Regions from separate parts of the Methylobacterium sp. 190mf genome, predicted to be linked through region 4. Evidence: predicted binding sites of a transcription regulator. Region 4 holds the regulator's gene; each other region holds the start of a gene.
What was found. The regulator PhoB, encoded in region 4, activates phosphate uptake and scavenging genes when phosphate is short. The targets are predictions, from matches to a motif close to TGTCATNNANCTGTCAT.
Positions count from the first base shown of each region.

Region 1: ppk2 (polyphosphate kinase 2) is a predicted target of PhoB. The motif match lies at 2,898-2,914, and genes of this name have one in related genera.
Region 2: C4T42_RS21730 (inorganic phosphate transporter) is a predicted target of PhoB. The motif match lies at 3,041-3,057, and genes of this name have one in related genera.
Region 3: C4T42_RS16720 (DUF465 domain-containing protein) is a predicted target of PhoB. The motif match lies at 2,927-2,943, and genes of this name have one in related genera.

Region 1 is NZ_FNVI01000001.1:224,516-230,047, forward strand. Features, by position in the region: gene C4T42_RS01045 (LLM class flavin-dependent oxidoreductase) at 1-1,141, shown strand, start outside; gene C4T42_RS01050 (response regulator) at 1,270-1,650, shown strand; gene C4T42_RS01055 (hypothetical protein) at 1,666-2,526, opposite strand; gene C4T42_RS01060 (hypothetical protein) at 2,584-2,859, opposite strand; gene ppk2 (polyphosphate kinase 2) at 3,014-3,961, shown strand; gene C4T42_RS01070 (hypothetical protein) at 4,040-4,288, shown strand; gene C4T42_RS01075 (hypothetical protein) at 4,850-5,077, shown strand; gene C4T42_RS01080 (helix-turn-helix domain-containing protein) at 5,085-5,532, opposite strand, start outside.
Region 2 is NZ_FNVI01000019.1:127,284-132,815, forward strand. Features, by position in the region: gene C4T42_RS21710 (MFS transporter) at 1-133, shown strand, start outside; gene C4T42_RS21720 (MucR family transcriptional regulator) at 611-1,018, shown strand; gene C4T42_RS21725 (hypothetical protein) at 1,022-1,273, shown strand; gene C4T42_RS21730 (inorganic phosphate transporter) at 1,363-2,991, opposite strand; gene C4T42_RS21735 (ceramide glucosyltransferase) at 3,189-4,337, shown strand; gene C4T42_RS21740 (DUF1045 domain-containing protein) at 4,363-5,049, shown strand; gene C4T42_RS21745 (chloramphenicol acetyltransferase) at 5,042-5,532, shown strand, end outside.
Region 3 is NZ_FNVI01000013.1:36,837-42,368, forward strand. Features, by position in the region: gene C4T42_RS16700 (tetratricopeptide repeat protein) at 1-544, opposite strand, end outside; gene C4T42_RS16705 (5-(carboxyamino)imidazole ribonucleotide synthase) at 877-1,989, opposite strand; gene purE (5-(carboxyamino)imidazole ribonucleotide mutase) at 1,986-2,486, opposite strand; gene C4T42_RS16715 (DUF465 domain-containing protein) at 2,565-2,825, opposite strand; gene C4T42_RS16720 (DUF465 domain-containing protein) at 2,957-3,139, shown strand; gene C4T42_RS16725 (propionyl-CoA synthetase) at 3,349-5,277, shown strand; gene C4T42_RS16730 (hypothetical protein) at 5,336-5,532, opposite strand, start outside.
Region 4 is NZ_FNVI01000015.1:117,723-123,254, reverse strand. Features, by position in the region: gene pstA (phosphate ABC transporter permease PstA) at 1-796, shown strand, start outside; gene pstB (phosphate ABC transporter ATP-binding protein PstB) at 819-1,634, shown strand; gene phoU (phosphate signaling complex protein PhoU) at 1,744-2,463, shown strand; gene phoB (phosphate regulon transcriptional regulator PhoB) at 2,586-3,281, shown strand; gene C4T42_RS18780 (protein-disulfide reductase DsbD domain-containing protein) at 3,461-5,532, opposite strand, start outside.

The DNA.
Region 1 (5,532 bases), on a different contig from region 4:
CGTGACGTCGTTCGACCCGCTGACCCTGCTGCCGGCGCTCGCCGTGCTCACCGATCGGATCGGCCTGATCGCCACCGCGTCGACCACCTACAACGAGCCCTACCACGTCGCCCGCAAGTTCGCCTCGCTCGACCACATCTCGAAGGGGCGGGCCGGCTGGAACCTCGTCACCTCCGGCAACCCGGACGAGGCCCTGAACTTCGGCCGCGACGCGCATCTGGAGCACGCCACCCGCTACGCCCGGGCGCGCGAGTTCTTCGACGTGGTGACCGGCCTGTGGGATTCCTTCGCGGACGACGCCTTCACGATGGATCCGGCGAGCGGCCTGTTCTTCGACCCGGCGAAGATGCGCGTCCTCGACCACCGCGGCGACTTCCTGAAGGTGAAGGGCCCGCTCAACGTCGCCCGGCCGGTGCAGGGCTGGCCGGTGATCGTCCAGGCCGGCGCCTCCGAGGCCGGCAAGCAGATCGCCGCCGAGACCGCCGAGATGGTGTTCGGCGCGGCCTCGACCGTGGAGGCGGCCCGGGCCTTCTACGCCGACGTGAAGGGCCGGATGCCGGCGGCGGGGCGCGACCCGGACCAGCTCAAGATCCTGCCCGGCTGCTTCATCGTCCTGGGCGAGACGGAGGACGAGGCGCAGGCCAAGAAGGCGCGCCTCGACGACCTCGTCCATCCCGACAGCGGCCTCGCCAACCTCTCGGTCCGCCTCGGCGTCGACGCGACCGGCTTCGCCCTCGACGCGCCGCTCCCGGAGCTCCCCGAGAGCAACGCCAGCAAGAGCGGGCAGGCCCAGATCGTCGACTACGCCCGCCGCACCGGCGCGACCGTGCGGGAACTCGCCCGCAAGGTCGGCGGCTACGGCGGCCTGCAGATGGTCGGCACGCCCGCGCAGGTGGCCGACCGGATGGAGGAGTGGCTGGAGACCCGCGCCTGCGACGGCTTCAACGTGATGTTCCCGTTCGTGCCCGAGGGTCTCGACGACGTGGTCGACCGGCTGGTGCCGGAGCTGCAGCGGCGCGGGCTGTTCCGCCGGGACTACGCCGGGACGACGCTGCGCGACCATCTCGGCCTCGCGCGGCCGGCCAACCGCTTCTTCCCGCCCGACGCCCCGCCCGACGCCCCGGCTCGGCCAGGGGGCTGATCGACCCGCCGCGCGGGCCGGCGCGGTCCCGCGCCGTCGGGGTGCGTGGCGGATCATGCGAACGGCGCGAACCTCCGGTCGTGTCGCGCGGTTATTCTCGGATCGTCGCGCGCCGATGGGAGGGGATCGTGCCCGAGGCTGTTCCGCCCCTGTCCGGGTGCCGCGTCCTCGTCGTCGAGGACGAGTATCTCATCGCCAGCGAGGTCAAGCGCTGGTTGCACAGCGCCGGGGCCGAGGTGATCGGCCCGGTCCCACGCGCGGATCTCGCCCTGGACCTGATCGCCGAGCAGACGCCCGACGCCGCGGTGCTCGACGTGAATCTGGGCGACGGGAACAGCGTCTATCCGGTCGCCGAGCGTCTCGGCGTCCTCGGCGTGCCGTACCTGTTCGCCACCGGCGACGTGCGGGTCACCGGCGCCCCGGCCGAGGCGAGCCGGCCCATCCTGGAGAAGCCCTTCGTGGCGGCGGAGCTGGTCCGGGCCGTGACCCGACTCGTCGCGGCCGCCTGAGGCCGCCGCGCCGCCTCAGAGAGGGCCCGGCCCGGGATGCGGGCCCATGCGCCGGCGGTCGTGCTCGATGGCGAAGACGTGGGCGTAGAGGTTCGCGACCCAGCCCCGCCCCTCGACCGTGAGGTCGAGGAACCGGATCGCGTCCCCGATCACGGGCTCGATCTTGCCCCAGAAGAACGACGGGTAGCGCTCCGCGAGGTCGGCCGGGCTGTCGTAGCCGAGTTCCGCGTTGACGCCGATCTCGGCGAATTCGTGGAACAGGGCGTTCAATTTGCGCGGGTAGAGCGGGTCGCCGAGCTGACCGATCAGGTCGGCCGCCCGCAGCAGGCCGGCCTCGGTCCCGGTCTCGCGATGGGAATCGTCCTCGGGGACCGGGAAGCGGGTCAGCTCAATCGCCCGGATGACCCGGGACGCGTCGACGAGATCGTGCGTGCCGAAGCGCTCCTGCACGGCCAGCTTCGAGCGCTCCACGTGGTAGGGTGCCAGCGCCGCGTCAGAGGCGCCCCGGGGCAGGCTGACGGTCGTGCCCTGCGCGTCGATGACGAAGGCCTGCAGCCGGTCTCCGGCGCAGACGCCGCGCACGTAGCCGATGTCGTGGTAGAGGGCGGCCAGGATCATGTGCAGCCAGTCCTCGGGCGTGATGCCCTGCTGCAGGAAGCGGCCGCGGAGGATGTCCTGGGCGACCAGGGTGACGAGGGCCGTGTGGTCGCCGTCATGGTAGAGGGCGTCGCTCCCGACGATCCGCTCGATCGTCAGGCGCGCCGCGGCCTCGATGATCTCGGCGTAGCGCGGCTCCCGGCTGCCGAAGGTCCGCTGGTAGGTCAGGGCCAGGTGCTCGCCGAGGGCGTCGGCGAGCATCTTGGTCGCGTCGAACATGGGATCCTCGCCGTCAGCTGCGTCGGGCGGCGCCGCGCCCGGCCGGGTCGATGGAGATCACGCGGATCGCCCCCCGCGATCGACGAGCCGCTCCTCGAGATAGGCCGCCGCGTCCGCGTAGAGTTCGTAGCGGCGCAGCAGCACCGCCCGCTTCTCGGCCTTCGTCGCCGCGTCGAGCTTGGCGCGGGCCCTGTCGGCGCGGGCGCGCAGCTTCCCGGCGAGCTTCTCGAAGGCGGCATCGATGCGCGCGCCGACCTTCTCGCCCTCGGCGCGCGCCGGATCGGGGTCGTCCCGCCGGCGCTTCGGCCCGGCCCTCTTCGCTTCTCCAGCCATGACGCATCTCCGGTCGCCCCGATCGGTGGCGGAACCGTATGACGGAACGATCACGGGCGCGACATGGGATCGGCCGCCGCGGGCGCGGCGCTTTCTCAGGCGTGTCACGGAACGCTGCTCTAGGTCGGCCCCGCGACGCGCAGGAGAACCGGCGATGCGGCCCGACGACAGCTCTGCCCCGGATGCCACCTTGAATGCCAACGCGGATGCCACCCTGGAGGCGATCCGGCGTGACCTCGCCGACAGCTACGACGAGGAGCTGGAACTCGGGCTCGAGGAGGATCGCCTCGACCGGCTCGCGGCCGAGCTCGGCGGCGCGCCGCCCGATCATCTCGACCGCAAGGTCTATTTCCGCGCGCTGCTCCGGCTCCAGCACGAACTGGTCCGGCTCCAGGACTGGGTGCAGGACCGGAAACTGCGCGTGGTCGTGCTGTTCGAGGGCCGCGACTCAGCCGGCAAGGGCGGCGTGATCAAGCGGATCACCCAGCGCCTCAATCCCCGCGTCTGCCGCGTCGCCGCCTTGCCCGCCCCGAGCGAGCGCGAGCGGACGCAATGGTATTTCCAGCGCTACGTCTCCCATCTGCCCGCCGGCGGCGAGATCGTGCTGTTCGACCGCTCCTGGTACAACCGCGCCGGCGTCGAGCGGGTCATGGGCTTCTGCACCGAGGCGGAGGTCGAGGAGTTCTTCCGGTCGGTCCCCGAATTCGAGCGCATGCTGGTGCGCTCCGGCATCGTCCTGGTAAAATACTGGTTCTCGATCACCGATGCCGAGCAGGAATTCCGCTTCCGGATGCGGATCCGCGATCCGCTCAAGCAGTGGAAGCTGTCGCCCATGGACGTCGAGTCGCGGCGCCGCTGGGAGGACTACACCCGGGCCAAGGAGGACATGCTGGCGCGGACCCATATCCCCGAGGCGCCCTGGTGGGTGGTCGAGGCGGTCGACAAGCGACGGGCCCGCCTGAACTGTATCAGCCACCTGCTCGACCAGATCCCCTACGGCAGCGTGGAGCACCCGGCGGTCCACTTGCCCGAGCGCCTGCGGCACGCGGACTACGTGCGCGGCCCGGTCCCCGCCGCGATGCTCGTTCCGGCCGCGTTCTGATCGCGGCGCGGAGACGGCGCGGGAGTCGTGATCCTGTCGCGGTGGCGCGGCTATAGCGCCGCCATGGCGAAGCGCCCCATGACTCTCGACCTGTTCACGACCCTGGATATCGTCGATGACGACGTCTCGGCCGTCGTCGACGCCTATCTGGCCGATCCCACGCCCGGTTCGGTGGCGTTCGGGGACGGCTTCCGCATCGATCCCGCGGCCGCGGTGGCCTCGCATCCCTTCGCCCGGACGCTGATCGATCAGCCCTGGGCCGATGCCGGGCTGCGCCGGGCCGCCATCCGCGCCGCCATCCTGCTGGCGGAGCCGGAGCGGGTCTGACCGGATCGGCCGCCTGTCGCGCGATATTCGTGGGGCTGGCATGCCGCTTCCATCGCGCTGGCATACCGCTGTCATGCGGCCGTCATGGGCGGGATGGCAGGTCGCCGCCACGGCGAACCTCCCGACCCTATGCCGCCACTCCGCCCGCCCGGTCCTGCCGTGGCGGGCTTTTGTATGCCCGCGGCTCGGCCATCGCGACGACGCGCGTCGGATCCTACGCCTAAAACGGTAGGTGTGCCGGCCTCCGACCACACGACGCCCGGTTGTAATCTGAGGCGGAGACGGCGCGGATGAACGGCGCGCCTTCACGGTGAGCGATCGGTTTACCCAAACCGCACAATTGCGCCGACCGCCCCGATCCGGGCGCGATCGGCGGGCGTTCTACGGGCAGGTCCACCGGAGACGTGCTGACATGCTGATCCTCAACCCGATGACCGGCCAGATGGTCGAGGTGCGCGTGCCCCGGCCGAAGCCGAAGGCCGCCTGAGCGCGCCAGCTCTCCGTCCGCTTCCCCGCACGCCCGCGGCCCAGGCGGCGTGCCCCTCCAGCCCCGCACGACCAATGCTGCCGACCGATCTCGACCGACCCGCCGAACTGACCCTCTGGCCGGGCTACGCGCCGGCCCGGGTGGCCGTGTCGCACAGTTTCCCGACGCTGCGGGCCGCCCTCGCCGCCGCGGTCGCGGCGATCGACGCCGAGGATGCCAATCCCTGGATCATCACCGAGGGCGGCGACATCCTCGCTCCGGGATGGATCCGCGCGAACACCGCGGGCGCCGTCCTGCAGTAGCCGGACGTCAGCCGGCGAGCTGGTCCGCGCCGCGGTTGCGCCACCGGTACTCGCTCGGCGAGATCCCGTAGCTGTCCTTGAAGCGGCGGCTGAAATGGCTCTGGGTGCAGAAGCCGCAGCTGTAGGCCAGCTCTCCGACGGCCAGATGGGCGAAGCCGGGATCGGCGAGACGCTGCGCGGCGGTCTCCAGCCGCCGCCGCCAGATCCAGTCGGCGATGTTGCGGTCCTGCTCGCGGAACAGGGCCTGGAGGTGGCGCAGCGACACGCCGACGGCCGCCGCGAGCCGGGCGGGGTCGAGGTTCAGGTCGCCGAGATGGGCCTCGATGTGGGCCAGCGCGCGCTGGAAGATCAGGACGCCCTGGATGTTCTTGGGGGTCTCGTGCGCGAGGCGTTCCGCGATGCTCGCGACGATGAGATCGACGCCGACCGACGCCATGCGGTTCGACATGTCCGGC
Region 2 (5,532 bases), on a different contig from region 4:
CGGCTGGGTGAAGGATCTCACCGGCTCGACGACGCCCGCCCTTTACGGGATCGGGGTGCTCTGCCTCGTCGCCGCCGGGCTCGCGCTCTTCGCCATGCCGGCGAGCCTGCGCCGGAGCGACCGCGCGGCGTGAGACGGCCCGCCGCCCCGGCGCGGCCGGGGCGGCGGGCCGCGGCTGGCCCCGGAGCGGGGCGAGACGGGCGTGGCCGCACGCTGCGCGGGCGGGATCGGTCAGGCGCGCGACCGCCGCGACCGAGCGGTCCCGGATCGGCGCCGGGGGCCCCCGAGGTTGCGCGCCGCCGGGATCGGCCGATGCCGACATCCGGTTCAGTCGCCGATCTCAGCGGCCGAAATCAGTGAACGTATCAGTAACCATGGCGGGAATGCCGCCGGTTGCGCGGTGGAGCAAAAAACCTCGCGCTGCCGGACAAACCGCCGGCCGCTCATATTGTATATTATCTGCAACCTCAAGAAACGGAGTGAAATCAACTTGAGGTAGAAATCCCTCGGCTGGCCCGTCGTCTCGGTTTCGTCCCGCAAAGCCCGCGCGAGCGGGCCCACCGGAGACGGGGCACGAGGATCGGGACGCCCTCCAACAGCGATGTCTCAGATGGACCACCTCACCGACCACCGTTCAACCTTCATGCTGGAGAAGGTCGGCGCGATCGTCGCGGCCTACGTCTCGCGCAACGCGATCGAGGTCACGGCACTGCCGGCGCTGATCGACCAAGTGCACACGGCGATCGCGGTGCTCCGCTGCGCGCCGTCGGAGTTCGGCGGGGTCGGGCTGAGCCAGTCGCAGGTCGATGCCTCGATCCAGCAGGACGGCCTGATCAGCTTCATCGACGGCCGGTCCTACCAGACTCTGAAGCGCCACCTCACCGCGCACGGCCTCACCCCCGAGCGGTACCGGGCGAAGTACGGCCTGCCGGCCGACTACCCGATGGTGGCCCCGGGCTACGCCGCGCGGCGCTCGGAGATCGCCCGGGCGATCCAGCTCGGCCACAAGGCGGCCTGAGCGATGGCGCCCGACGCTTCCGCGGATCCGGCCCGGGACCGCGCGCCGGTACCGGGGGCGGCGCGCACGAGCGACGCCCTGAGCCGCATCGCCGGCATCCTCGACGTGCCGGTGGCGAGCTTCTACCCGGATGCCGACCGGCCCGACGCGGCCATGACCCAGGCGGCCGACCTCGTCTCGGCCTTCGTGGCGATCGACAGTCCGGCGGCGCGCCGGACCTGCCTGGCCTTCGTGCGGGCGATGGCGAGTTCCTGAAGCGCCGTGGCGCGCTGCGGGAGGCCGGAGACCGGGTCACTTCGTCGGGGGGCGGAGCGCGGTCTCCGGCCCGTCCGGCCGGACCCGCGTCAGAACACGTGGCGCAGGAGGTAGAAGAGAGCGGCCGCGAGGGTGATCGCCGCCGGCAGGGTCAGGATCCAGGCGAGCGCCATGTTGCGCACCGTGGACATCTGGAGGCCCGAGCCGTTGGCCGCCATCGTGCCGGCGACGCCCGACGACAGGATGTGGGTGGTCGAGACCGGCAGGCCGTAGAGCTCGGCCAGCCCGATCGTGCCGGCGGCGACGATCTCGGCCGACGCGCCCTGCGCGTAGGTCAGGTGGGTCTTGCCGATCTTCTCGCCCACCGTGACGACGATGCGCTTCCATCCGACCATGGTGCCGAGACCCAGCGCCAGGGCGACGCAGACCTTGACCCAGCCCGGGATGTAGCGCGTGCCGTCGTTGAGCAGGCCCGCGTAGCGCTTCAGGTCGGCCTTGTCGGCTTCCGAGAAGTCCGCCCCGGCGCCCGGCAGGACGCGCACCGCGTCGGCGGCGAGGTACATGTCGCTGCGCAGGTTCTGGGTCTGGGCGGCCGGCACCGTGCGGATCGCGCCGTAATTCTTCACGCTGGCGGCGATGTCGTTCGAGAGCGCCGCCAGCGCCGCGTAGACGGGCGGCGTGTTCAGCGCCTTGGTCTTGAGCGCCTCCGTCACGGTCCGGCGCGCGGCCGCGGCGTCCGGCACCGCGGCGCCGGGGGCGCGGGCGGAGAACACCGCGCTCGCCGCCGTCGAGGCCTGCACGAAGGCGGGCGTCGTGTCGTCCGCCATGGTGCGGTTGAGCGCGTAGGCGGTGGGGGCGGCGCCGATCAGGATCAGCATGATCAGGCCCATGCCCTTCTGCCCGTCATTGCCGCCGTGGAAGAACGAGACCAGCGTGCAGGTGAGGATCAGCAGGCCGCGGATCCACGGGGGCGGCGGCGCCTCGCCCGCGGGCGCCTCGTAGAGGTCCCTGCGGCGGACCGTGACCTTCAGGGCGAGCAGCAGCAGCGCCGCGAGCACGAAGCCGCAGACCGGCGAGAACAGCAGCGCCTTGAACACGTTGAGCGCCTGGGTCCAGTCGACGCCCGCGGTGCCGTCGCCGCCGTTCATCAGCTGGTTGGCGAGGCCGACGCCGAGCACCGAGCCGATCAGCGCGTGGGACGACGAGTTCGGCAGCCCGAACGCCCAGGTCCCGAGGTTCCAGATGATGGCCGCCAGCAGCAGCGCGAAGATCATCGCGTAGCCCGCGTGCGAGCCGACGTTGAGGATCAGCTCGACCGGCAGCAGCGTGACGATCGCGTAGGCCACGGCGCCCGAGGACAGCATCACGCCGAGGAAGTTGAAGACGCCCGACCAGATCACCGCGACGAGCGGCGGCATCGAGTGGGTGTAGATCACCGTGGCGACCGCGTTGGCGGTGTCGTGGAAGCCGTTCACGAACTCGAAGGCGAGGGCGATCAGCAGGGCGAGGCCGAGCAGCGCGAAGGCGCCGTAGGCCAGGGGCGCCTCCCCGACCGCGTTCATGTCCGCGATGAGGCTCACCACCGCGTAGCCCAGGCCCGCCACGAGGACGAGCAGGAACGCCACCACCCCGCCGAGATGCATCCCGTGGTCGAGGCGCGGGCCGCCCGCCTTCCGGCCTCCCACCGCTCCCGACGGCATCACGGCGGTATCGGACATGAACCCTCGCGCGGAATCTTTCGTGGTGAGCGGGGATTAAAACCGCGCGGTGACGGTTGGGTGACGGCCCGCGACGCCGCGCGTCGGCGAGCGTGTCCGAGTGCGTGTCCGAGAGCGTCGGGCGGCGCTGTCACACGCCTGACGCGGTCCGGCCGCTAGCGGACCGGACCGCTCGCCCGATCGCACGAGGGATCCGCATGATTGACGCCACGGTGCCGGCCCTGTCCCTCGGCGCGCTCCTGGCCGTCGTCCAGATCGGCAGCATCGCCGTCGCGGCCCGGCGCCTCGGCCGGGACCACGGCCCGTCGCGGTTCCCGGACGGCGCGCCCGTCTCCCTGGTCCGCCCCCTGCGCGGGGTCGAGGCCTACAGCGAGGAGATGCTCCTCCGCAGCTTCCGCCTCGACTACCCGTCCTACGAGCTGATCTTCTGCGTGGCCGACCCGGCCGACCCGATCGTCCCGATGGTGGAGCGCCTGATCGAGGCCCACCCGCACGTGCCCGCCCGCCTGATCCTCGGCGACGAGCGCGTCAGCGCGAACCCGAAGCTCAACAACTGCCTGCGCGGCTGGCGCGCCGCCGCCCACGACTGGGTGGTGCTCGCCGATTCCAACGTCGCCATGCCGCCGGACTACCTCCAGCGGCTGCAGGCGGCGTGGCGCGCCGATACCGGCCTCGTCTGCTCCACCCCGGCCGGCGCCCGCCCGGGCAGCTTCATGGCGGAGGTGGAGTGCGCCTTCCTGAACACCCTGCAGGCGCGCTGGCAATACGCCGCCGAGGCCTTCGGGCTGGGCTTCGCGCAGGGCAAGAGCATGCTCTGGCACAAGCCCTTCCTGGAGGCGCAGGGTGGCCTCCAGGCGCTCGCGGCCGAGATCGCCGAGGACGCGGCCGCCACCAAGCTCGTGCGCGCCGCCGGCAAGCGGGTCCACCTCGTGGCGAGCCCGTTCGAGCAGCCGCTCGGCCCGCGCGGCTTCCGGGAGGTCTGGGCGCGGCAGCTGCGCTGGGCGCGCCTGCGCCGCGTGACCTTCCCGCTGTTCTTCGCCCCCGAGATCGGCAGCGGCGTCCTGCTGCCGGCGCTCCTCGTCGCCCTCTGGGCCGGAAGCCTCGCGGGCCTCGCGGGCGCTGCCGGCCTCGCCGCCCTGTGCTATGCCGCGGAGCACCGGCTCGCTCTCCGCGCGGGCTGGCACCGCTCGCCCCGCACGCTGGCCGCCTTCCTGGCGCGCGACGCCCTGATCCCGGCGATCTGGGTCGGCGCCTGGATGCGGAGCGCCATCGTGTGGCGGGGCAATGCCATGGACGTGCGCCCCCGGCGGGCCGCCGACGCGCGCACCTACGCGCCGACGGCCTGACCGCCCGGCGATCGGAGGCCCTGACGTGTCGCGCCGCTACGCCCTCTACTGGCTGCCCGCCCCGGATTCGCGCCTCGAAGGCTTCGGCCGGGCGATCCTCGGCACCGACAACGTCACCGGGCTGCCGGTCCCGCACCCGGAGGGGCTCGGCGATCTCGCACCCGTCACGGCGGGCGCGCGGGTCTACGGGTTCCACGCCACCCTCAAGGCGCCGCTGCGCCTCGCCCCGGGCACCGGGGAGGCCGACCTCGTGGCCGCCGCCCGCGCCCTCGCGGCCGCGCACCCGCCGGTGGCGGTGGGGCCGCTCCGGGTCGCCGCCCTCGGGCCGTTCCTCGCCCTGGTGCCGGAGACACCCCCGCCGGAACTCGGGCTCCTCGCCGCCGAGTGCGTCGCCGCCCTCGACCCGTTCCGGGCACCGCTCACGGAGGCCGAGCGCGCCAAGCGCCGGCCGGAGCGCCTCGACCCGCGCGGCCGCGCGCTCCTCGACCGCTGGGGCTACCCCTACGTGTTCGAGGCCTTCCGCTTCCACATGACCCTGACCGACGCCCTGCCGGAGGCGGAGCGCGACCTCTGGCACCGGCGCCTGTCCGAGGCCTACGCCGCCGCGGGACCGGAGCCCCTGCGGATCGACGCCGTCAGCCTCCTGACCCAGGACGGGTCGGGACCGTTCCGGCTCCTGGCGCGCCTGCCCTTCGGAGAGGCCCGTGGTTGACCGCCCCCTCGGCCTCGAACCCGCGCTCGATCCGAGCGCCCGGGTCGTTGACAGCCGCCTCGGCCGCTACACCGAGGTCGGCGCCCGCACCCGCCTCACCGAGACGACCCTCGACGACTATTCCTACATCGGTGAGGACGGCGAGGTGATCTACACCGCGATCGGAAAGTTCTGCTCGATCGCCGCCAGCGTGCGGATCAATCCCGGCAACCACCCGATGGAGCGGGCGTCGCAGGCGCACTTCACCTACCGGGCGCGCGCCTACTGGCCGGAAGAATCGGACGAGCCCGCCTTCTTCGACCGGCGCCGGGCGAGCCCGGTGGCGATCGGCCACGATGTCTGGATCGGCCACGGCGCGGTCGTCCTGCCCGGGCGCACGATCGGCACCGGCGCGGTGGTGGGGGCGGGCGCCATCGTCACCCGCGACGTCGAGCCCTACACGATCGTCGTCGGCAATCCCGCCCGGCCGGTCCGGCGCCGCTT
Region 3 (5,532 bases), on a different contig from region 4:
TCTGCTTCACGAGGCCGCGGGCATGGTACGCCTGCGCGGATTCGGGGCTCAGGCGGATCGCGACGTTGAGGTCGTTCAGCGCCTGGTCGAGGTTGCCCTGCGCGCGCTCGACATTGGCCCGGCCGATATAGGCCGGCCCGTAATTCGGATCGATCCCGATCGCCTTGGAGAAGTCCTGCAGCGCCGGGCCGTCGCGGCCGATCTGGCGGTTCGCCAGGGCGCGGTTGTTGTAGGCGGAGGCGGAGTTCGGATCGAGCTGGATCGCCTTGGTGAAGTCGCCGATGGCGTCGTTGAACTGGCCGGCGCGGGCGTAGGCGGCGCCGCGGGTGTTGTAGGCCGCCGCGTCGTTCGGGTTGCGCTGCACGACCTCGGTCAGGGAGGCGATGTTGACGTTCGTGGCGCCAGTCGTGTCCTTCTCCAGGACCGCGTATTGCCGCGGACCGGCCGCGCTGCCGACGGTCTCGCAGCCCGCGAGGCCGGCAGCCGAGACCAAGGCCGCGCCGATCAGTGCCGTCTTCCGTCCCAGCCGGTTGCGTACGTTCATTGCCCCACTCTCCCCGAGGCGTCGCCCGCTCCGCGCGCGCCCGCCCCGCCCCTCACAGTCCAAGAGCCCGCGCCGAGCGCCGGGCACGCCCGAGTTCGGGGCACCGTCGCGCATCACGGTGAAGGCCGGCTTAAGAAGCGCCGCGTCGTGATCCGGCCCCCGCCGGTCCCGGCGGGACCGAGCGGTGCGGGCGGGTTCGAGCGACAGCATACGGAACCGACCACACTGTCGTGGAAGCGGCGGGATGTGGCGAAGGTATGGCTCGACCGTTCCGCGGGGCCGCGGACGGCCCTCCGGCGATCACGCGGCGACGCGGGTGTGCCCTCGAAGCCTCAGGATCCGGTCGGACCCGGCCCGAAGCGCGTGACGTGGCCCATCTTGCGGCCGGGGCGCGCCTCGCCCTTGCCGTACAGGTGCAGGTGGGCACCGGGCTCGGCCAGCAGGGCGTGCCAGTCGTCGGCCTGGGCGCCGATCAGGTTGCGCATCTCGACGGGCAAACCGCCGACCCGGCCCGCATCGCCCAGCGGCCAGCCGCAGACGGCGCGGACGTGCTGGGCGAACTGCGAGGTCAGCGCGCCCTCGCTGGTCCAGTGGCCGGAATTGTGCACCCGGGGCGCGATCTCGTTGACCACCAGCCGCTCCGCCCCGTCCTCGCGGACGAGGAACATCTCGACGGCGAGCACGCCGACATAGTCGAGGGCGTCGGCGATCCGCCGGGCGATCTCGACGGCGGCGCGACCCGTTTCGGCGGACACGCCGGGCGCCGGCACCCGGGTCAGCGCGAGGATGTGGTCGCGGTGCTCGTTCTCGCAGAGATCGTAGGCCGCGAAGCTGCCGTCGCGCCCGCGCGCGCCCACCACCGAGACCTCGCGCTCGAACGGCACGAAGCCCTCCAAGATCAGCGGCGCGCCGCCGAACTCGGCGAACAGGGCGTTGCGGTCGCCCTCGGCCCGCTCGCGGAGCATGCGCTGCCCCTTGCCGTCGTAGCCGAAGCGGCGGGTCTTGAGCACGGCCGGCAGGCCGATCACCTCGATCGCCCGGTCGAGGTCGTCGGGCGTGTCCACCGCCCGGAACGGCGCCGTCGGGATGCCCAGGCCGTTGATGAACTCCTTCTCGGAGAGCCGGTCCTGCGTGGTCGAGAGCGCGCGCGCGTTCGGGTGCAGGGCGGCGTGCCGGGCGAGGACGTCGGCGGTGGCGTGCGGGATGTTCTCGAACTCGTAGGTCACGACGTCGACGCCGCGGGCGAAATCCGCCAGCGCCGCGGCGTCGTCGTAGGCCGCGCAGGTGGTCCGGGCGGCCACGTCGAAGGCGGGGCTGTCCGCGTCGGGCGCGTAGACATGCGCCTTGAGGCCGTAATCGGCCGCCGCGAGCGCGATCATGCGCCCGAGCTGGCCCCCACCGACGATGCCGAGGATGGAGCCGGGGCCGAGGATCTTGTCCGTCACGCGTTCTCTTCCGTCACCGGCCGTTCGGCCACCGAGGCGCTCTGGGCCGCGCGCCACGCCTCCAGGCGCTCCGCCAGGTCCGGATCGGTCAGCGCCAGGACGGCGGCGGCGAGCAGGGCCGCGTTCACCGCCCCGGCCCGGCCGATCGCCAGGGTCCCCACCGGGATGCCGGCCGGCATCTGGACGATGGAGAGCAGGCTGTCCTGGCCGGAGAGGGCCTTCGACTCCACCGGCACGCCGAAGACCGGCAGGCGGGTCATCGCGGCCGCCATGCCGGGCAGGTGCGCGGCGCCGCCCGCACCGGCGATCACCACCTTGAGGCCAGCTGCGACCGCGCCCTTGGCGAAGGCGACGAGCCGGTCCGGCGTGCGGTGGGCCGACACGATGCGCGCGTCGTACGGTACGCCGAGCGCGTCGAGCGTCTCGGCGGCATGACGCATGGTCGCCCAGTCGGACTGGCTGCCCATGATGATCGCGACCGGAGGAGGCGACGCCATCGTTGATCCCGGCAAAAGAGGGCGCTTACAGGCGGCGCGGGCCCGCGGCAAGGCGGGGCCGGAGGGCGTCCACCGGCATCAGGCGATGATGTCCGGCGTGAGCGCGTCCTCGATGTGATAGATGCGGTCGCGCAGCGTGAGCTTGCGCTTCTTCAGGCGCTGGATCTGGAGCTGGTCCCCGGCGACGCTGCGCTCCAGCGCCTCGATGGCGCTGTCGAGATCCCGGTGCTCCTCGCGCAGCCGCGCCAGTTCGCCCAGGAGGTCCGACTGCGCACCCTCACCCGCCTCGTCCGCCATCGTCACCTGAGAACCCGAAGACCGTTCGTCGCCCGAGAGCATGCGTCACGCTCCGGCGCCGGACAAGGCGGCGCGGTAAGCAATCATCAGACTTAGCAGCAGAAAACGCTTCGACAGGTCCGGCATCCTGTGCCAATCTCGTTGTGTCGAAACGATGACAGGAGATTCGACTCATGTCGCTGCAGACGCATCTGAACCAACTCGCCCGGAAGCACGAAGCCCTCGAGCGCGAGATTCAGGAAGCGATCCACAGACCTTCGGCGAACGACCTCCACATCGCCGAGCTGAAGCGACGGAAACTCCTGCTCAAGGACGAGATCAACAAGCTTCAGGCGGGCAACGACACGTTGCACTGACGCCTGAGACGTCCAATCCGATAGCGAATTCAAGCTGACGACCGCCGCATCGGGAGCCCCGGTGCGGCGGTTTTCTTTTGGCGGACGTCCGGCCTCGGCCACCGCGACCTGGGCGCGGCCTTCTCTCCGGTGGTCACTCCCGCGCGCGCCAGAATGGGCTACTCTGCGGCCCGCCGCCGGAGAGCGGTCCGCGAGGAAACGCCCAACCGATGACGAGAGCCAGCCTGCCGGGCCGCTACCCGGAGATCTACGAATCGGCCTGCCGCGACCCCGAGGCGTTCTGGCTCGGTGCGGCGCGGGCCCTCGACTGGGCGCGGGCGCCGGAGCGGGCCTTCGCGCCGGATTCCGGCCCCTACGGACGCTGGTTCCCGGACGGCACCCTGAACGCCTGCCACAACGCGGTGGACCGCCACGCGGACGGGGCCCGGGCGGATCAGGTGGCGATCCGCTACGACTCGCCCGTGACCGGGACCAAGCGCAGCATCACCTACCGGGCGCTGCGCGACGAGGTGGCGGTGCTGGCCGCCGTGCTGGCCGACCTCGGTGTCGGCAAGGGCGACCGGGTGATCCTGTACATGCCGATGGTGCCCGAGGCGCTGTTCGGCATGCTGGCCTGCGCCCGGCTCGGCGCGGTCCACTCGGTGGTGTTCGGCGGCTTCGCCGCCAACGAGCTGGCGGTGCGGATCGAGGACGCGGCGCCGAAGGTGGTGCTCGCCGCCTCCTGCGGGATCGAGCCGAACCGCGTGGTCGCCTACAAGCCGCTCCTCGACGCGGCGATCGCGGCCTCGCGGCACAAGCCGGAGGCCTGCCTGATCCTCCAGCGCCCGCAAGGGCCCGCGACCCTCGTCGCGGACCGGGATCGCGACTGGGGTGAGACCGTGGCGGCCGCCCGGACGGCGGGGCGGAGCGCGGCGTGCGTGCCGGTCGCCGCCACCGACCCGCTCTACGTCCTCTACACCTCCGGCACGACCGGAAAGCCGAAGGGCGTGGTCCGCGATACCGGTGGCTACCTCGTCGCCCTGGCCTGGTCGATGCCGAACCTCTACGGCGTCCAGCCCGGCGAGACCTACTTCTGCGCCTCCGACATCGGCTGGGTCGTCGGCCACTCTTACATCGTCTACGCGCCGCTCCTGCACGGCTGCACCACGGTCCTCTACGAGGGAAAACCTGTCGGCACGCCCGATGCCGGCGCCTTCTGGCGGGTGGTCGCCGAGTACGGGGTGGTCTGCCTGTTCACCGCGCCCACGGCCCTGCGGGCGATCAAGAAGGAGGATTCGAAGGGCGCCCGGATCGCCGATCACGACCTCTCGGCCTTCCGCAGCCTGTTCCTGGCGGGCGAGCGCGCCGATCCCGACTCGGTCGCCTGGGCCGAGCGCGTGCTGGGCCGACCGGTGGTCGACCATTGGTGGCAGACCGAGACCGGCTGGCCGATCGCCGGCAACCCGATGGGCCTCGGCCTCCTGCCGGTGAAGCACGGCAGCACCTGCGTGCCGATGCCGGGCTACCGGGTCGAAGTGCTGGACGAGGGCGGCAAGCCGGTTCCGGCGGGCACCATGGGCACCATCGCGATCCGCCTGCCCCTGCCGCCCGGCTGCCTGCCGACGCTCTGGGGCTCGGACGACCGGATGCGGTCGAGCTACCTCGCCACCTTCCCGGGCTACTACGACACGTCGGATGCCGGGGTGATCGACGCCGACGGCTACATCACGGTCCTGGGACGGACCGACGACATCATCAACGTCGCGGGCCACCGGCTGTCCACCGGCGGCATGGAGGCGGTGCTGGCGAGCCACCCGGACGTGGCGGAATGCGCGGTCATCGGCATCCGCGACGCGCTGAAGGGGGAGGTGCCCTGCGGGTTCGTGGTGCTGAAGGCCGGCGTCGCCCGGCCGACCGAGACGATCGAGCGGGAACTCGTCGCCAAGGTGCGGGACGAGATCGGCCCGGTGGCGGCCTTCAAGCTGGCGCTGACCGTGCCGCGGCTGCCCAAGACCCGATCGGGCAAGATCCTGCGGGCCACCATGAAGCGCATCGCCGATCACGAGCCCTGGACGATGCCGGCGACGATCGACGACGCGGCGGCCCTCGACGAGATCGGCGACAGCCTGAAGGACCGGGGGATCGGCGCGGACCGGTAGGGTGCCGGACCGCGCCGCTTGCGCGTTGACGGGCGATCGCGGCCCGCCTCAATCCGCCTCAATCCGCGTCAGCGCCGTCGTCGTCGGTGTCGATATCGACCGTCGGCGCCGGCTGCGTCAGGGCGGGCGCGTAGGTCCCCGCGGTCGGACCCGTGGTGACCGAGGCCGGGACGCGCCGGGCGTTCGGCTCGGACGGGATCAGCGTCGCGGTGGCGGCCACGAGGCCGGCGAGGGACCGGACATCCTGCGGCTGCC
Region 4 (5,532 bases):
CTGCACCGGCGCCACCGTGGTGGGTGCCCTGGTCCTCGGCTCGATCCTGGTGATGCTGATCGTCCAGGGCGTGCGCGGCTTCACGCCGACCCTGTTCACCAACCCGACCCCGGGCCCGGGCTCGGAGGGCGGCGGCATCGCCAACGCCATCCTGGGCAGCCTCGTTCTGACCGGGATCGGCATCCTGATCGCGACGCCGGTCGGCGTCATGGCCGGGACCTTCCTGGCCGAGTACGGGCGCGGCTCGAAGCTGGCCGCCCTGATCCGCTTCCTCAACGACGTCCTGCTCTCGGCGCCGTCGATCCTGATCGGCCTGTTCGTCTACACGCTGATGGTGCGGCCGATGGGCACCTACTCGGGCTGGGCCGGCGGCGTGGCGCTGGCGATCATCGCCGTGCCGGTGATCGTGCGCACCACCGAGGACATGCTGCGCCTCGTGCCCGGCACCCTGCGGGAGGCCGGCGCGGCGCTCGGCGCGCCGCCCTCGACGGTGATCATGAGCGTGACCTGGCGGGCGGCCTCGGCCGGAATCGTCACCGGCATCATCCTGGCTCTCGCCCGCATCGCCGGCGAGACCGCGCCGCTGCTGTTCACCGCGCTCAACAACAATTCCTGGTTCTCGGCCAACCTGATGGGCGGCGTCGCGAACCTGCCGGTGATGATCTACCAGTTCGCCCTCTCGCCCTACCCGAACTGGCAGGGCCTGGCCTGGGCGGGCGCGCTCCTGATCACCACCACCATCCTGGCGCTGTCGATCATCGCGCGCCTCGTGATCAAGCCGCAGGCCTCGCGCTGAGCCCCCTTTCGAGGACACGACGATGAACGCCGCCTCCGCGATCCCCACGGTCGAGCTGAACCGCAACCGCGCCGAAGAGGGCGGCCCCGTGCGGATCGCCGTCAAGGACCTGAACTTCTACTACGGCAGCTTCCACGGGCTGAAGGACGTCAACCTCAACTTCCACGACCGGCAGGTGACGGCGCTGATCGGCCCCTCCGGCTGCGGCAAGTCCACCCTGCTGCGCTGCTTCAACCGGATCTACAGCCTCTACCCGGAGCAGCGCGCGGAGGGCGAGATCCTGCTCGACGGCGAGAACATCCTCAGCCCCTCCGTCGACCTGAACGAGCTGCGCTCGCGCATCGGCATGGTGTTCCAGAAGCCGACGCCGTTCCCGATGTCGATCTACGACAACGTGGCCTTCGGCCTGCGCCTCTACGAGAAGCTGCCGAAATCCGAGCTCGACGGCCGGATCGAGGAATCCCTGCGCAAGGCCGCCCTCTGGGACGAGGTGAAGGACAAGCTCCGGCAGCCCGGGACCGGCCTGTCGGGCGGCCAGCAGCAGCGCCTGTGCATCGCCCGGACGGTGGCGCAGAAGCCGGAGGTGATCCTGTTCGACGAGCCGACCTCGGCGCTCGACCCGATCTCCACCGGCCGCATCGAGGAGCTGATCGAGCAGCTGCGCGACGAGTTCACCATCGTGATCGTCACCCACAACATGCAGCAGGCGGCGCGCATCTCGCAGTTCACCGCCTTCATGTATCTGGGGCAGCTCGTCGAGTTCGGTCCGACCAACCGGATGTTCATGAACCCGACGGAACGCCGCACGCAGGACTACATCACCGGCCGCTTCGGCTAGTCTGCCGGGCCGCTCCGGTCCCGGGACCGCCGCTCGCGTCTCCGGCGCGCCGGCGGGTCCCGCAAGCCTCCCGGAGGGCCGTCCCCGGGACCCCATCGAAGGATCCGCCATGCCCGGCCATATCGTCACCTCCTACGACACCGACCTGGAGAACCTGCGTCGCTCGATCTCGGAGATGGGCGGCGTCGCCGAGAAGATGACCGCGGAGGCGACCGACGCCCTCGTGCGCCGGGACGACACGCTCGCCCAGGCGGTGATCCTCGCCGACAAGCGCCTCGACGCGCTGCAGCGGGACATCGAGGAGCGCGCCGTGCTGCTGATCGCCCGGCGCCAGCCCCTGGCGATCGACCTGCGCGAGACCATCTCGGCGATCCGCGTCTCCGGCGATCTGGAGCGGATCGGCGACCTCGCCAAGAACGTCGCCAAGCGCGTGGTGGCGATCTCCGACCAGGCGCCGGCCCAGAAGATCGTGCTCGGCGTGCGCCACATGAGCGACCTCGCCGAGGGTCAGCTCAAGGACGTGCTCGACGCCTACGGGAGCCGCGACGTCCAGGCGGCCCACGACGTCTGGGAGCGCGACGGCGAGATCGACGCCCTGTACAATTCCCTGTTCCGCGAGCTCCTGACCTACATGATGGAGGATCCGCGCAACATCTCGTTCTGCACGCATCTCCTGTTCTGCGCGAAGAACGTCGAGCGCATCGGCGACCACACCACCAACATCGCCGAGACGATCCACTACCTCGCCACGGGCGAGACGCTGGCGGGTGACCGGCCGAAGAACGACGCGTCGAACTACGCGACCGTGGACGGCGTGCAGGCGCCGTGAGGCGCCGACCCCGGCGCCTTCCTGTGGGCGCGGCCGGGGTCACTCTCCGTGCGGGTTGAGGCGGGGCGGCGCCTCCTGCACCATCCGGGGACCGCCCGCAGAACGAGTCTTCGAACGTGAGCATGCAAGTCCTGATCGTCGAGGACGAGGAGGCCCTGAGCACGCTGCTCCGCTACAACCTGGAGGCCGAGGGCTTCCTGGTGGATTCGGCGGCGCGCGGCGACGACGCCGAGCTGCTCCTGGCGGAGCGGATCCCGGACCTCGTCCTGCTCGACTGGATGCTGCCCGGCCTCTCGGGGATCGAGCTGTGCCGCCGGATCCGGGCGCGCCGGGAGACCGAGCGCCTGCCGGTGATTATGCTCACCGCCCGGGGCGAGGAGGGCGACCGCGTCCGCGGTCTCGGCACGGGCGCCGACGACTACATCGTCAAGCCGTTCTCGGTCCCGGAGCTGCTCGCCCGGATCCGCGCGCTCCTGCGCCGGGCCAAGCCCGCCCACGTCTCGGACCGGCTAGCGGCCGGCGACCTGGAACTCGACCGCACCGGCCACCGCGTCCGCCGCGGCGGCGAGGAGCTGCATCTGGGCCCCACGGAGTTCCGGCTCCTGGAATTCCTGATGCTGGCGCCGGGCCGGGTCTTCTCCCGCGAGCAGCTCCTCGACGGGGTGTGGGGCCACGACGTCTACATCGACGAGCGTACCGTCGACGTCCATGTCGGGCGGCTGCGCAAGGCGCTGAACGGCCCGCGCCAGACCGACCCGATCCGTACGGTCCGGGGCTCGGGCTACGCCTTCGACGAGACCTTCTCGCTGGAGGCCTGAGGCGGCCTCACTGGCCGTCCGGATAGGACTTCGCTCCGGCGCACCGTCATCGCGAGCGCAGCGAAGCGACCCAGGGCGGCGGGACGCCGATGCGCGCGGCGCTGCTGGGTTGCTTCGCTCCGCTCGCAAAGACGGTGGGACGGGCCCGCGAAGATCCGCGCGTCCCGGTCTCCAGGGATTCAGCGCGCCAGCGCCGCGCTCCGGCCCGAGGCGGCCGGCACCGCCTCCAGCGCCGCCAGGACCGTCCCCTCGGTGAGGATCTGCGGCAGCACCTGGGGCTCTCCCGTCCCGGTATAGAGCAGGTAGAGCGGGACGCCGCTGCGCCCGTGCTTCTCCAGGAGGCGGGTAATCTCGGGGTTCTGGTTGGTCCAGTCGCCCTTCATGTAGGTCACGCCGCGCTCGGCCATCGCGGCCCGCACGGCCTTGGTGTTGAGCGAGGTCGCCTCGTTGACCGCGCAGGTGATGCACCACGCGGCGGTCATGTCCACGAAGACGGGGCGGTGCGCGTCGACCAGGGCGTCGAGGCGCGCCTGCGTGAACGGCTCGATCCCGTCGGCGGCGGCCTGCGCGGCCGGCGCGGCGCGGTCCCGGGGCAGGGTGACGGCGAGGGCCCCAACGGCGATCAGCGCCAGCGCGGCGGCGGCCTGCGCGACCCGGCCGGCCCGCGGCGGGGCGGCGCGGCCGTGCTCCCAGGCCCAGGCGGCGAAGCCCACGAGGACGAGGCCGATCAGCGCCGCCAGCAGCCCGCGCGGGTCGACCTGCTGCGCCAGCACCCAGATCAGCCACGCCACGGTGGCGTAGACCGGGAAGGCCAGCACCTGCTTGAGGGTCTCCATCCAGGCGCCCGGCCGCGGCAGCGCCCGCAGGGCCGGCGGCCAGAGGGTCAGGAGCAGGAAGGGCAGGGCGAGGCCGAGGCCGAGGCTCGCGAAGACGGCGAGCGCCACGCCGGCGCTCTGGGTCAGCGCGAAGCCCACCGCCGAGCCCATGAACGGCGCCGTGCAGGGCGTCGCCACCAGGGTCGCGAGCACGCCGGTGAAGAACGAGCCGCTCAGGCCGCCGCGCCGGGTGAGGCCGTCGCCGAGGCCGGCGAGCCGGCCTCCGACATGGACCGCGCCCGAGAGGCTCAGGCCCATCGCGAACAGCAGGTAGGCGAGCCCCGCCACGATGGCGGGCGACTGGAGCTGGAACCCCCAGCCGATCGCGGCCCCGCCGCTCTTCAGGCCGATCAGCGCGGCGGCGAGCGCCAGGAAGCTCGCCAGGACGCCGGCCGTGTAGGCGAGGCCGTGGAGCCGCAGCCGAGCCGGCCCCTCGCCCGCGTGCCGCACGAGGCCGAGCACCTTGATCGACAGGACCGGGAAGACGCAGGGCATCAGATTGAGGATCAGGCCGCCGAGGAAGGCGAAGGCCGCGGCGGTCGCCAGCGTCAGCGCGTCGAAGTCGGCGGCGGCCGGCGCGGTCGCGGGCGGCGCGGTCGCGGCCGGCGCCGCGGCGGCCGGGAGGACCGGCTCGTCGCCGTACGCGAAGGCGAGCCGGCGGGTCCCGGCGGCGTCGACCGCCTCGACCGTCAGGACGCCGGGCAGCGCGGCGGGCACCGGGTCGGTCGGGCTGCTCCGGGCGAGGGTCAGGTGCAGGCCGGTCCCGTCGACGCTCATCACCTGCGCGGCGGCGTTGTCGATCGCCGTCTCGGCGTAGGGGAAGTACGCGGCGTTCCGGACCGCCTCGGGCTTGAGGCCGGCCGCGACGAAATCGAGGCGCAGGGTGTCGCCCTGGCTCGACAGGCTCAGGGGCCAGAGCGCCGGCACGGGGAGCGCGGCGCGGGCGCGCGCGAACAGCGCGGCGTTGGCCGGGTCCGGCTCGGCCTTGCCGACCGGCAGGGTCAGGGCGAGATCGGCCGAGCCGGGCACGCACTCGGTCTCGCAGACGAGGTAAGTCAGCTTGGCCTGGATCCGCACCGGGTCGGCCGGGTCGAGGCTCGGCGGCGGCGTCACCGGGACGAGGAGCGTGACCTCACCCTCGTAGCCGTAGTTCATGAGAGTCGCGATCGGGATGCGCTCCGGCGCCGGCCAGCGGATCGCGCTCGCGTTGAAGCCGGCCGGCAGAGTCCAGGTCACCTCCGGGGGCAAGCCGGAATCGCCCGGGTTGCGCCAGTAGACGTGCCAGCCGGGCTTGACCTGCATCCGCACCGCCAGCGTGAAGGGCTGCGCGCCGGCGACGGCGGCGGGCTCGGCCACGAGGCTCGCGCGCACGAGGT